Regions from separate parts of the Mycobacterium sp. NPDC050853 genome, predicted to be linked through region 1. Evidence: predicted binding sites of a transcription regulator. Region 1 holds the regulator's gene; the other holds the start of a gene.
What was found. The regulator LexA, encoded in region 1, represses DNA repair genes until DNA is damaged. The targets are predictions, from matches to a motif close to CGAACANNTGTTCG.
Positions count from the first base shown of each region.

Region 1 (7,155 bases):
CATTGCGTATGGGCCTGGCAGGACCGCAACGCCAGCCTGGTGCGATCACGTGTGTTCGCCTCCGACCTGGGTCTCGCCGAGGACGAAGCGACCGGGGCGGTGGCAGCGCGGTTGACCGACTTGTTGAGCCGCGACCTGATCATCAATCAGGGCAAGGGATCGCAGATTCTCACGCAGTGGAGCCCGGAGGGCTGGGTGACGATCGGCGGCCACGTCGTCGCCGATCAATCGTTGACGTTGGACTAGAGCGGCCAGAGCGCACGACCAAAAGGTCAGGATGCCGTCGGTGCGTCCCGGTGGGCCCGCAGTGCGGCGATCTCGCGCTCGAAGTCTTCGGCTGAGCTGAATCCGCGATATACCGAAGCGAAGCGCAGGTAGGCGACCTCATCAAGATCGCGGAGCGGGCCGAGAATGGCCAGACCTACTTCATTGCTGGGAATTTCCGGGGATCCGGCAGCCCGGACGGCATCCTCAACCTTCTGGGCGAGGAGATTCAGTGCGTCGTCATCGACATCACGCCCCTGGCAGGCCCGACGCACCCCCTTGATCACCTTGTCGCGACTGAACGGCTCGGTGACGCCGCTGCGCTTCACGACGGCCAGCACAGCGGTCTCGACGGTGGTGAAACGACGGCCGCACTCAGGGCATGAGCGCCGTCGACGGATCGCCTGACCTTCATCCGCTTCGCGGGAATCGACAACGCGTGAGTCGGGATGACGGCAGAACGGACAGTGCATTACTGCTCCTTCGCCGGTTCTAGACTCCAAGTCGTTGGTCTGGATGGGCTGACGCACAGTGCAGCGCGCCCAGACCGGTGTCGAGGATACCCGTGCTCCGGCTCGTTCGAAGGTCACGTCCGTGCGCCGATCAGCCGACCGGGGAAACCAACGTCTGACCCGCTTGCACTGTCGCTGAATCGAGTTCATTCAGTTCACGAATCTTGGACACCACCGCCGCGCGCGGCGCATCCGGTGCGACACGCGAGGCCACGTCAGCCAGGGTCTCTCCTGGAGCGACCTGGACTACCGCCACACGATCCGGCAGGCCGGATCCTCCGATTCCGGCGGCGCTGATCTGTCCGAGCATCAGCAGCCACATCGTCGCCACCGCAGCGCCCACCGCAACGACGACGGTGGCCTTCAGGCTCACCGGTCGGCGATGATGCACTGCGGTCGAGACTCGAACCCCGGTGCCTCGGTACGCAACCGGCCGGCCGGCGGGCCTCCGGTATGCGACAGTGCGCACAGGCAGCGCACGACGTTGCGTCAGCGGGTATTGCGCGCTGTACGCACGTGCCTGCGGGGCGCACTCGCGTGGCGTGTATTCACGGCGTGTGGTGAGAACGTTTGTGCTCATCTGTATGCCCTTCCTGTCCTGTCGATCGGGAGGTCCGTTCGCTCTTATGTTCGAATGTACTCGATCATGTGTTCGATGTCCGAACATGTGATCGATTTGTAGCATCCACCACCGACAAGTGCTCCTGACCAGCGCTAATCACCACGCCAGCCGGCCACGGAGACGTAAAATGCGACACGCATCGAACACATGTTTGATAAAAGAGGTCGACAGGTCTAGATTCGGGCCCATGAGCGATACACCCAGCAAGGGATCCGCCACCGGTTCACTGACAGAGCGCCAGCGGACCATTCTGGAGGTCATCCGCGCATCGGTGAATGAGCGGGGCTACCCCCCGAGCATCCGCGAAATTGGTGACGCCGTCGGCCTCACATCCACTTCTTCGGTCGCCCATCAGCTACGCACGCTCGAACAGAAGGGCTTCCTGCGACGCGATCCCAATCGCCCACGTGCCGTTGATGTGCGAGGGATTGGCGATCTACAGAGGACATCGGCCACCACTGACGTGGCCGGTTCCGGCGATCTGCCCGAGCCGACATTCGTGCCGGTCCTGGGGCGTATCGCCGCCGGTGGGCCCATCCTGGCCGAGGAGGCCGTGGAGGACGTGTTCCCGCTCCCCCGCGAGCTGGTCGGCGAGGGATCACTGTTCCTGCTCAAGGTGGTCGGCGAATCAATGATCGACGCCGCGATATGCGATGGCGACTGGGTCGTGGTCCGCCAACAGAACGTCGCCGACAACGGCGATATCGTGGCCGCGATGATCGACGGTGAGGCGACTGTCAAGACATTCAAGCGGACAGCGGGTCAAGTCTGGCTGATGCCGCACAACCCACTGTTCGAGCCGATCCCCGGTAATGACGCCGCCATCCTCGGCAAGGTCGTCACCGTCCTCCGCAAGATCTAGGCTGCGCCCGGCGGCGCCCCGGGGGCACAGCCATCCTCTGTGTTCCTGCCGTCCGGAGACGGCAGGAACATCTGGAAATGCGCGACATCGTGCCAGGCGCCTAGCTTGTGCCCGATCTTCCGGTAGAGCCCAACCTGCTCGAATCCCATTGCTCGGTGCAGCTTTTCACTTGCCGCGTTGGGCACCACCACTACGGCCAGCACCGTGCGGTAACCCAGATCGCGGAGCCGATCGAGTAGCGCGGAATAGAGCCGGCGCCCCGTCCCCCGCTGGTGCCGAGTGCCGTCCACGTACACGCTAACTTCACACGCCCATTGGTAGGCGGTGCGCGATTTCCATGGCACCGCATAGGCATAACCAAGGATCTCGCCGCCATCCTCGGCCACTAGCCAGGCGTGCCGGTGGGCCGCCGACCGGATGCGTTCGGCAAGAACGACATCCGACGGCGGCACCTCCTCGAACGAGATGGCCGTATCGGTCACATACGGCGCATAGATCGCCGCACAGGCGGCCGCGTCGTCCGCAGCCGCGTCACGAATGATCATTGGGCGCTAGAGCGAACGCCCGATGATCTCCTTCATGATCTCGGTGGTTCCGCCGTAGATGGTCTGGACGCGTGAGTCCATGAAGGCGCGGGCGACCGGGTATTCACGCATGAAGCCGTAGCCACCGTGCAGCTGAAGGCAGCGGTCGATCAGGTGAACCTGCTTCTCGGTGCTGTACCACTTGGCCATCGCGGCCTGCTCGACACTCAGTTCCTTCTTGTTGAGCAGGGTGATGAACTCATCGACCATGATCCGGATCATCGTGGCATCGGTGGCGAGCTCGGCCAGCAGGAAGCGGCTGTTCTGGAAGCTCTTGATCGGCTTACCGAACGCCTTACGCTCGGACGTGTACTGGATGGTCGCCTCAAGCATGGTTTCCATGGCAGCGGCGGCCACGACGGCGATCGACATGCGCTCCTGCGGCAGGTTCTGCATCAGGTACACGAAGCCCTGGCCTTCTTCACCCAGCAGGTTGGCGGCGGGCACCCGAACATCGGTGAAGGACAGCTCGGCGGTGTCCTGCGCATCCAAGCCCATCTTGTCGAGCTTGCGGCCGCGCTCGAAACCCTCCATACCGCGCTCCACGACGATGAGGCTGAAGCCCAATGCACCCTTCTCGGGATCGGTCTGCGCCACCACGATCACCAGGTCGGCATTGATGCCGTTGGTGATGAAGGTCTTGGAGCCATTGAGAATGTAATGATCGCCGTCCTTGACGGCCCGGGTCTTGATGCCCTGCAGGTCACTACCGGTGCCCGGCTCGGTCATGGCGATCGCCGAGATCAGCTCACCGGAACAGAATCCGGGGAACCAGCGCGCCTTCTGCTCGTCATTGGCCAGGTCACGGAAGTACGGGCCCGAGACATCGTTGTGCAAAGTGAAACCGATACCCGACTGCCGGGCCTTGGTGACCTCTTCGCCGATGATGGCGTTGTAGCGGAAATCGATGAGGCCGCCGCCGCCGTACTCCTCGGGCATGTCGGTGCCCAGAAAGCCCTGTTTGCCAGCCTCAACCCAGAGGGAGCGGTCGACAATCTTGTTCTCCTCCCACTCCTCCCTGTAGGGCTCGGCGTGCCGAGCAAGGAAGGTCTTGAACGACTCGCGGAACAGTTCGTGCTCGGGTTCGAAGATGGTGCGTGTGAACTTAACGGCGCCGGCCATGATCACCTTCCGGTTTGGGTTTACGTACTCGGCAGAATGTATACCAACCCACTGGTCGGTCGGTACTCGCCTACTCTGCTTTGGCAGAGAGAAAGCCTAGGGTTATTCAGATGACCGTTGGTGCGTTTTCGGCTCTTCACGCAAGCGGCTCATCGCAACTTTCACACACGCACTGGGGTGCTTTCACACCTCAGGTCCGCGATGGAGAGGTCGTCGGTGTTGTTCCCATCGCCACCGACCTGGATCCGTCACCGCTGCTGCAGAACATTCCCGGTTCGATCCGACATCAGGCCCGAGTAACCGCGCCGTCCGTGCGCCGCGGCTGGCTACGGGACGGGCCCGGCCCCAGCGCGGCCCGCGGCTCTGACGAGTACGTGGAAGTGTCCTGGGGGGAGCTCACCGAACTGCTGGCCGATGAACTGCGGCGCATTGTCGATACCCACGGCAATGAGGCCATCTACGGCGGCTCTTACGGCTGGGCCAGCGCCGGACGCTTCCACCATGCGCAGAGCCAGGTGCATCGCTTCCTGAAACTACTTGGCGGGTACACCTTTTCGCGCCATTCGTACAGTCTGGGGGCAACTGGCGTCATCATGCCGCACGTCATCGGCACCCACGACGGGCTGTTCAAGAGGTCGACGTCATGGGACGTCATCGTCGAGAACACCGATCTGCTGGTGTCATTCGGCGGAATCGCCCTCAAGAACACGAGCGTCAATCATGGCGGCACCACCGCCCACCCGGCGCGCGATGCGCTCAACAGGTTCCGCGCCCGCGGTGGGCACATCGTCTCGTTCAGTCCGTTGCGCGACGATATCGACGGCGAATGCGCATGGCATGCACCGATTCCCGGGACGGACGTCGCGGTCATGCTCGCCCTGGCCCACGTGTTGGCTACCGAGAATCTGGCCGATCGGGCGTTCCTGAGCACCTACTGCACCGGTTACGAGCGATTCGAACGCTATCTACTGGGCACCGACGATGGCGTGCAGAAGAGCCCGGAATGGGCGGCGCCCATCAGCGGGCTCGATGCCGACGAGCTGCGGATCCTGGCGCGCCGGATGGCGGCGGGGCGCACCCTGGTGACGGTCAGCTGGTCGCTGCAACGGGTACGGCACGGCGAGCAGGCTCCGTGGATGGGTGTCACCCTGGCCGCGATGCTCGGCCAGATCGGGATTCCCGGCGGCGGTTTCGGCCACGGCTACGGCTCGATGAACGAGTCTGGCCTGGCTCCGCTCAGCTGCGGCCTGCCGACCCTCCCACAGGGGCCCAACCCCGTCTCGACGTTCATCCCCGTCGCGGCGATCAGCGAGCTGCTGCTGCGCCCCGGCCAGACGCTGGCCTACAACGGCCAGACGCTCACCCTGCCGGATATCAAATGCGTCTACTGGGCGGGCGGAAACCCGTTCCACCATCACCAGAACCTGCCGCGGCTGCGCCGCGCGCTGGCCCGTGTCGACACCGTCGTGGTGCACGATCCGGTGTGGACGGCGATGGCCAAGCATGCCGATATCGTGGTGCCGTCCACGACGGCCCTGGAACGCGATGACTTCTCGGGAAGCCGCAATGACCCGCTGCTAGTGGCGATGAAAGCCGTTGCGCCGCCATATGCAAACTCGCGCGACGACTACACCACCTTTTCGGAGCTCGCCGACCGCCTTGGGTTTGCCGAGGAGTTCACCGAGGGCCGGACAGCCGACGAATGGCTGCGCCACCTCTACGCCGAATGGGCCGGCACCCTGAACTTCTCGGTGCCGTCCTTCGATGACTTCTGGGCGCAGGGATACCTGCAGTTACCCACCGATGAGGGGCTGACGCTGCTATCGGACTTCCGGGAGAGCCCCGACGTACACCCACTACACACACCGAGTGGACGCATCGAAATCTTCTCGGAAACCATCGATGGGTTCGGGTACGCCGACTGCGGCGGATACCCCCAGTGGTACGAACCCACCGAGTGGCTGAACGGGAAACGCGCCGAACGCTTTCCGCTGCACCTGATCGCCAACCAGCCACGTACCCGGCTACACAGCCAGCTCGACTTCGGCGGCACCAGCCAGGGGTCGAAGGTCCAGGGTCGCGAACCCATCCGCATTCACCCCGATGACGCCGCCGAACGCGGTATCGCCAGCGGCGAGGTGGTGCGGGTGTTCAACGACCGTGGCGCCTGCCTGGCCGGAGCGGTTCTCGACGAGGGGCTGCGACGTCAGGTGGTTCAGTTGTCGACCGGGGCATGGTTCGACCCCGTGGATCCGTCCGACCCGGATTCGCCCTGCGCGCACGGCAATCCGAATGTCCTCACCGACGACTCGGGAACCTCGTCCTTGGCGCAGGGATGTACCGGTCAGCATGTGCTGGTGCAGATCGAGCGATTCGAGGGAACGCCGCCTCCGGTCCGGGCCCACCAGCCGCCGACGTTCGTCTCACGCGACTCAACCGGCCCGACTATCGCACCGGTGAGCGACTAGCCTCCCAGTTCGGCAAGGACAGCGGCCAGGGCGTGCGGCACCCGGGCGATCACACGCGTGCCATCGGCCAGATGTTCGGTGGATTGCACCTGACCGTCGGCATGGATCCGGGACACCAGATCGCCACGGTCGTAAGGGATGACCACGTCGACGGGCACATCTCCGCGTGGCACCGCTTCGGCGATAGCCGCACGCAGCTTCGCAATGCCGTCGCCCGTATGCGCCGATACGAACAACGCGTTGGGTAACGCCCGGCGCAGCTGCGCCAAGGCCAGATCGCCCGCCGCGTCGATCTTGTTGATCACCATGAGTTCCGGGGACGCCGATCCGGTATCGCCCAAGTGACCGGCGACCACTTCGCTAATCACCGCGCGTACCGCCTCGACCTGCGCCAGCGGCGCCAGGTCGGAGCCATCCACCACATGCACCAGCAGGTCCGCGTCGGCCACCTCTTCCAGGGTGGACCGGAACGCCTCTACCAATTGGGTGGGCAGGTGCCGGACGAAACCCACGGTGTCGGTGATGACGAATTCGCGTCCGTCATCGAAGGTCCCGCGCCGCGTCGTTGGCTCCAGCGTCGCGAACAGCGCGTCTTGGACCAGCACTCCGGCCCCGGTGATCACGTTCAACAGACTCGACTTACCGGCGTTCGTGTATCCGACGATCGCGACCGACGGGGCATCGCTTTCGAGCCGGCGGCTGCGTTTGGTGTCGCGGACGG
Region 1 is NZ_JBFAGW010000004.1:231,428-238,582, forward strand. It holds gene AB0H22_RS15695 (PhzF family phenazine biosynthesis isomerase) at 1-246, shown strand, start outside; gene nrdR (transcriptional regulator NrdR) at 273-737, opposite strand; gene AB0H22_RS15705 (LysM peptidoglycan-binding domain-containing protein) at 868-1,356, opposite strand; gene lexA (transcriptional repressor LexA) at 1,586-2,260, shown strand; gene AB0H22_RS15715 (N-acetyltransferase family protein) at 2,257-2,805, opposite strand; gene AB0H22_RS15720 (acyl-CoA dehydrogenase family protein) at 2,812-3,966, opposite strand; gene AB0H22_RS15725 (molybdopterin guanine dinucleotide-containing S/N-oxide reductase) at 4,077-6,434, shown strand; gene hflX (GTPase HflX) at 6,431-7,155, opposite strand, start outside.

Region 2 (7,155 bases), on a different contig from region 1:
CACCACCGAGTTTGCGGACGGATAAGACTGCGGCCTGAATATCCGGGACTCCAAAAAATACGTCGATCCGGCGGTCCTCATCATCGTTGTGCAGCCCGCCTCGCACGCCTCCCGTTTCAAGCCAAGCCTGCCCAGTCGCACCCATTGCGTGTGGTTTCCAGCCGAAGAGCTCCAGGTAGAACTTCTGAGCGCGTACCGCATCGGGCACACCGATCTCGAAGTACGTCGGTTCACCAGTCATCGTGGGGGTTCCTCCTCGATTGGATTCATCTGATGGCGCCAACGCTAGGCCCGCAATCCACCCCCGTCTTGTACAAATGTTCACCGGCCACCGGGATCCCGCATCCCAGCAGGTCGTCGTGCCGTAATCGGGCCCATTCCCCCGGCGAACACCCAGCCAGCATCCGAAAGTCTCTATTGAAATGCGGCTGGTCGAAGTAGCCGCAAGCCAAGGCGATCGAGGAAAGCGATCGATGGCCCGGTGCGGCCAACAACGTCATTGCGCGACTGAAACGAAGCACACGTGCGGCCGCCTTGGGCGTCAGACCGACTTGGCTGCGGAAACGTTTCGCCAATCGAGCACGACTCCAACCGATCTCGGCCAGTATCTCCCCGATGACCGCGGTCCCACCGGTGCGATTCAGCCAATGCCAGACAAATTCGACCTCGGCGTCAGGCTCGGGTCCATCGGCCGCGGCGCGCATGAACATCGAATCGAGCAGGTCGAAACGGTGCGCCCAATCAGATTCAGCAGCAAGGCGTTCAGGCAAATATCGGCCGTTCTGCCCGAACAGATCTTCGAGACTCACCACGCGATTGCTCACTTCGTTCATCGCCAAGCCAGACATTCGATACAACCCGAGCGGCGTCAGCCGCACCTCAACGCAGTGCTGCGCACCCGCATGCAAGGTTGAGATCGGCCCCTGGCTCACACCCGCGCCAAATGATTGCCACATCCGCGGGGACGCATGATCCGCTACATCGGCAACGAGCAGCGGGTCATCAAGTTCGATGATGAGCACCGGCTCGACACTGGCAACCTCGCTGCGCTCGACAGGCCGGTAGGAACACTCGAGAAGTTCGGTATATCCGTGCGCGATACCGGAGAGCGTGGCATCAGCAGATGTAGTCACTGCCTGCCAGGCAGCTTCACCTGTCGCCCCACGCTCGTAGCTTGCCGGACTGCGCATGGTTCCATCCTGCGCCATATCGCGCCGTTAGGAATAGGGATACTGTCACCCGTGTTCCGCATCGTTTTCCATGAATCGAATATCACTCGCTGCTGAACACTTGAGTCCACCGCGCTGCCGATCTTCGACGTGGATTGAACGAAGACCCCGAAGCTTTCGCTTCTCTCCTCGGCGTACAGTGCGCTAATTGGGTTGGACTTGAGGAGGGAACCATGAAGGCTGTCCTGGTTGTACTGGCCGCGTTAATAAGCTGCGCCCCAGTGAGTTATGCCGATCCAGCCAAGTTCTCCAGCAACGCCGACCTTGGTACGTGGCTGGCGTCAAACGGGTTCAGTTGTGTGCTTGCCCTTGATTTTCAGCTGTGCTCGTACCAGGAAAGGGCACATTCGTGGCAGTTTCAGGTAGTCAATGCCGATACCACCGCCAAACGAAAGGGAAGCTGCGCCGCTGGTACGGCGTTAAGCCAAAGTCATCTCCAAGGCGACACTTGGGCACTCTTCTCCGGGAAGGGCGATGGGGCACTATCCGGAATGCTCGAAACACTAGAGGCCAAGGGCTTGACTGACGGGAATATCGTTACCGCATGCGCTTATAACTAGGCCGATTATGTTCAGAATCCTCTTCCACGAGCCCCGGATTGCCCCGAATACCGGGAATGCGATCCGGATGGTGGCGGGCACGGGGTGCGAACTCCATCTGGTGCAGCCGCTCTTCGACCTGTCAGAAGCAAAAGTGCGGCGTGCCGGTCTGGACTATCACGACATGGCGTCTGTGACAGTGCACGAGAGCCTTTCCGCAGCTTGGGATTCGCTGCGACCACAACGGGTGTACGCCTTCACCGCGCACGCGAACGTCGCCTACACCGATATCGCGTACCAGCCGGGCGATGTGCTGCTGTTCGGCCCCGAACCGACCGGCCTGGATCCCGAGATACTCACTGACCCGCATGTCACCGAGCGGGTGCGGATACCGCTGCTGCCGGGCCGCAGGTCGCTCAATTTGTCCAACGCGGCAGCGATCGCGGCGTACGAGGCCTGGCGCCAGCACGGTTTCACCGGAAGCGTCTAACGGAAGTCCCGCGAGGTGGACCGGATACGCAGATCCAGCGGCCGCAGCTGATCGGCCACCACGGTGATGGCGCCGCTGGCGTTTTGCACATGGCCGCGGATGACCAGCGCCTGCGCGGTCACCGCCAGCTTGCGATACCGCGCCCACAAGCCCACCGAGCACACCACGTTCACCATGCCCGTCTCGTCCTCGAGATTGATGAACGTCACCCCGGCCGCAGTGGCCGGACGCTGCCGGTGAGTGACCGCCCCCGCCACCAACACTCGCGCACCGTCAGGCACATCGAATAATCCGCTGGCCGGAACAACCCCCATCTCGTCGAGCCGCGGGCGCAGGAACTGGGTGGGGTACGCATCCGGAGTGACTCCCGTGGCCCACACGTCGGCTGCGGCCTGGGTCACCGCTCCCATCGCAGGAAGTTCGGGGATGCGCGAGGACACCCCGACCCCGGGCAACCGGTCTGGCCGCTGCGCCGCCGCAGCACCTGCCACCCACAGACCCTCCCGCCGCGACATACCAAAACAACCCAGCGCACCGGCGGTGGCCAGGGCCTCGACCTGCGGCGTGGTCAGCTGGATGCGCCCGGTCAGTTCAAGCAGAGAACCAAAGGGGCCGTTCGTATCCCGTTCATCGACGATGGCCTGCGCCAGATCAGTGCCGATATGACGAACCGCGCCCAGGCCTATCCGCACCTCGAGTCCCCGGTTCTCCAAAGTCGCGTAGGACAGGCTCGCACCGACGTCGGGACCATGGACGGTAACGCCGTGTCGGCGCGCATCGGCCACCAGGGACTGCGGAGAATAGAAGCCCATCGGCTGGGCGCGCAGCAGCGCCGCGCAGAACGCGGCCGGATGGTGCAGCTTGAACCACGACGAGTAGAAGACCAGCGAGGCAAAGCTCTGCGCATGACTTTCCGGAAATCCGAAATTAGCAAAGGCGTAAAGCTTTTCATAGATCCGATCGGCCTCACTGCCGGTGATGTCGTGCAGGCGCGCCATGCCTTCATAGAACCTGGCGCGCAGCCTCTCCATTCGCTCGGGTGAGCGTTTGGAGCCCATCGCGCGGCGCAGCTGATCGGATTCGGCGGGACTGAACCCGGCCACGTCAACGGCCAGCTGCATCAGCTGTTCCTGGAACAGCGGAACTCCTAGGGTTTTATCCAACGCGGCCGCCATAGAGGGATGGTCATGCTTCCACGTGCGAGGCTGACCACGTTGCCTCTCATTGTGCCGCTTGATATACGGGTGCACCGAGCCGCCCTGGATGGGGCCGGGCCGGATGAGCGCAACCTCCACCACCAGGTCGTAGAAGCACTGCGGTTTCAGCCGTGGCAGGGTAGCCATCTGCGCGCGCGATTCCACCTGAAACACCCCCACCGAGTCGGCGCGCGCCAACATCTCGTACACCGCCTGCTCCGATAGATCGATCTGGGCCAGGTCGACCTTGATGCCCTTATGATCGCGGACCAGGTCGATGCAGTAGTGCAGCGCCGAGAGCATGCCCAGACCCAGCAGATCGAACTTCACCAAACCCACTGCGGCGCAGTCATCTTTATCCCACTGCAACACGCTGCGGTTCTCCATGCGCGCCCATTCAACGGGCACCACGTCGGCCAGCGGCCTATCGCAGATCACCATGCCGCCCGAGTGGATACCCATATGTCGGGGGAAGTTCCGGATCTGCTGGGCCAGGTGAATCACCTGCGACGGAATACCGTCGGCCTCGGCGGCATCAGCCAGCCCACCCCAATGCCCGAGCTGCTTGCTCCATGCATCCTGCTGCCCTTGCGAATATCCGAGAGCTTTGGCCATGTCCCGCACCGCCATCCGGCCACGATAGGTGATGACATTGGCCACCTGAGCGGCATACTCCCGGCCGTACTTGTTGTATACGTACTGGATGGCCTGCTCGCGCAGATCGGATTCGATATCGATATCGATATCCGGAGGCCCATCCCTTGCCGCGGAAAGGAAGCGCTCAAAGAGCAGACCGTTGGCCACCGGATCGACGTTGGTGACACCGAGTGCGTAACAGACCGCCGAATTGGCAGCCGACCCGCGGCCCTGGCACAGAATCTTGCTGCGGCGGCAGAACTCCGTGATGTCGTGCACCACCAGGAAATACCCCGGGAAGTTGAGCTGCGCAATGATTCCCAGTTCCCGTTCGATCTGACCGTATGCCTTCTCCGCTGCCACCCTGGGGCCGTACCGGCGTGCGGCACCCTCCAGGGCAAGGTGCCGCAACCAGCTGTCCTCGGTATGCCCAGCCGGGACGCCGAACGGCGGTAGTTCGGGCGCAATGAGCTTCAGGTCGAAGGCACACGCCTCCCCCAGCTCGGCCGCTGCGGTCACCACCTGCGGGCAGTGTGAGAACAGCCGTGCCATCTCGTCCCCAGAACGCAGATGAGCTCCGCCCACTGGGTCCAGCCATCCCGCGGCATCATCGAGGCTCTTGCGTGCCCGTACGGCCGCCATCGACATGGCCAGCCGGCCGCTATCGGGTGTGGCGAAATGTGCTGCGGTAGTGGCGATCATTCCCGTACCGAACTTCGGCGCCAGCGCGGCGAGCACAGCATTGCGTTCGTCCTCGTCCGGGTGCCCGTGCCTGCCAAGCTCGACGCTGACCCGACTTGCTCCGAACCGGTCCACGAGACCGGCAAGCGCCTTCTCCGCGGCGGCCGGGCCACCATCGGCGAGCGCGCGCCGCACGTGCCCCTTGCGGCAACCTGTCAGGATGTGCCAGTGCCCTCCGGCCGCCTCGGTCAATGCGTCAAGGTTGTAGCGCGGCTTACCTTTCCGGTCCTTGGGCGTGCCGCCTGACAGATGCGCTGCGGCCATCTGCCGCGAGAGCCGCCGGTACCCTTCCTGCCCGCGGGCCAGTACCAGCAGATGTGTGGAGTCCTCGGTATTTCCCTGCCCACCAAGGGATAGTTCCGCACCGAACACCGTGGGCAGGCCAAGTTCTTTCGCCGCTTCCGCAAAACGGACCACACCGTAGAAACCGTCATGGTCGGTAAGCGCCAGCGCCTTCAGGTCCAGGCGCGCCGCCTCTTGCGCCATCTCCTCGGGAAGGCTGGCACCGTCGAGGAAGCTGAACGCCGAGTGCGCATGCAGTTCCGCATAGGGCATCCCCGAACGCCGGCGCTCACGAGTGGCCGGCTCATAGGGCGGGCGCTTGCGGCTCCAGGCCGGGCCATCTCCACCATCGCCCGGGGGCGCATGAGGACTCGGGCGCCCGTTGAGCACCCGCTCCATCTCCGCCCACGTCGGCGGGCCATGCGACCAGCCCATTCACACAGTGTATCGAACATATGTTCGCAACAATATTCAGGTGAGGATCTCGCGATCCGGGCCCTTGGACGGGTGCGGTAGCGCCCGCCCAAGGACGGCCGATCAGCCGGTTTTGGACGGGGTGAAGACGCCTCGGAAGCGGACCTTCCCCGAAACGAGCCGGTCGTATGCTTCGGTGGCTTGATCCAGGGAGTAGGTCTCGATGATGGGTGTGACCTTGCCCTTGGCGGCGTAGTCGAGTATCTCGCCAAGCCGCTGCTGGCCGCCATGTGTAGAGCCGATGACCTTCTGGCGCATCATGTGAAACGGCACAGCCCCAGATGAGATTTTGAACGGGTGGTTGAAGTCCAGGCCGCTTAGAGCCACCCTGCCGTCCGGGCGCAGACCGGCCATCGCCTCCTGGGCGGTGGCGAACGCATTCGTGGTCACCATCAGCACATCAGCCCCGCCGATGTCGAGCAGCTCCTGCCCGTTGGCCACCACATGATCAGCCCCCAGCTGCAAGGCAAGGTCGCGCTTGTCCGGGGAATGGGTGATCGCGATCGTCTCGAACCCGCTGGCCTTGGAAAGCTGCAGCGCGACATGGCCAAGACCACCGATACCGACCACTGCCACCCGCTCATGGGGCTGGGGCTCGACGTCCCGGAAGCTGCTCCACGTGGTGTAACCGGCGCACATGATCGGTGCGGCCAGCTCATAAGACAGCCCGTCGGGCAGCAGCACCGTGCCCTCGGCGGACAGCGCGATGTACTCGGCATGACCACCCTGGGCGGCAAAACCCGAGGTTCGCGGATTGACACACCGCACCGCGGTCTGCCCGGTCAACGGACGATTCTCGCGGCAATAGGCACACCGCCCACACGCCGACTGCACCCAAGTGGCGCCCACCCGGTCACCGACCTCGCGGGTGCGCACACCCGCGCCCACCTCAACGACCTCACCCACAATTTCATGGCCGGGGGTCTGGGGGTAAATATCGCCGCCAAAGCCCTGCGTGGCCCACGCATCGGTGTAACACATGCCAGAGGCATGCACCCTGACCAGCACCTGCCCCGGCTCCGCCGTCGGGGTGGGCACCTCCTGAACCTCCCACGGCCGATTGGCTCCAGTCATCACGATTGCCTTCATAAAAATCGACTCCTCAACTCGTCATCAACAATGCCCACGCCGTCCAACGGAGCTGCGTCACACGGCAACCAACAAATACTGGCTAACTGTCCAGATAGCCCGAACACTAGTGCAGGCAGTATCGCAAATCAATAACTAGATAGTTACCTCTCGCGATACGAGGTTCCGAAGTTAAATGAACGACGCGCTAGCACTCACTAAGTACTGCCAGATGGCACACAACCACCCTCGCGGCGAAGAATTAGTAACTGAATAGTTACCTTTAGGCTCAGGAATATGCCGCCTGACGCTTCTGCCACCAAGAAGCGCCTGCTCGACGCCGCATATGCTGAGTTTGCGGAGTACGGGCTCGCCGGGGCCCGCGTCGACCGGATAGGTGCCGCGGCCGGAGCCAACAAGCGGCTGCTCTACGTCTACTTCACCAACAAGGAAACACTCTTCGACATTGTCGTCGCACACTCCATCGAGCAGATGTCCGA
Region 2 is NZ_JBFAGW010000001.1:502,395-509,549, forward strand. It holds gene AB0H22_RS02325 (VOC family protein) at 1-241, opposite strand, end outside; gene AB0H22_RS02330 (helix-turn-helix domain-containing protein) at 267-1,133, opposite strand; gene AB0H22_RS02335 (hypothetical protein) at 1,403-1,789, shown strand; gene AB0H22_RS02340 (tRNA (cytidine(34)-2'-O)-methyltransferase) at 1,797-2,258, shown strand; gene AB0H22_RS02345 (error-prone DNA polymerase) at 2,255-5,548, opposite strand; gene AB0H22_RS02350 (alcohol dehydrogenase catalytic domain-containing protein) at 5,651-6,676, opposite strand; gene AB0H22_RS02355 (TetR family transcriptional regulator) at 6,953-7,155, shown strand, end outside.
Region 2: a site for LexA is predicted at 5,562-5,575, ahead of AB0H22_RS02345 (error-prone DNA polymerase). Genes of this name have one in related genera too.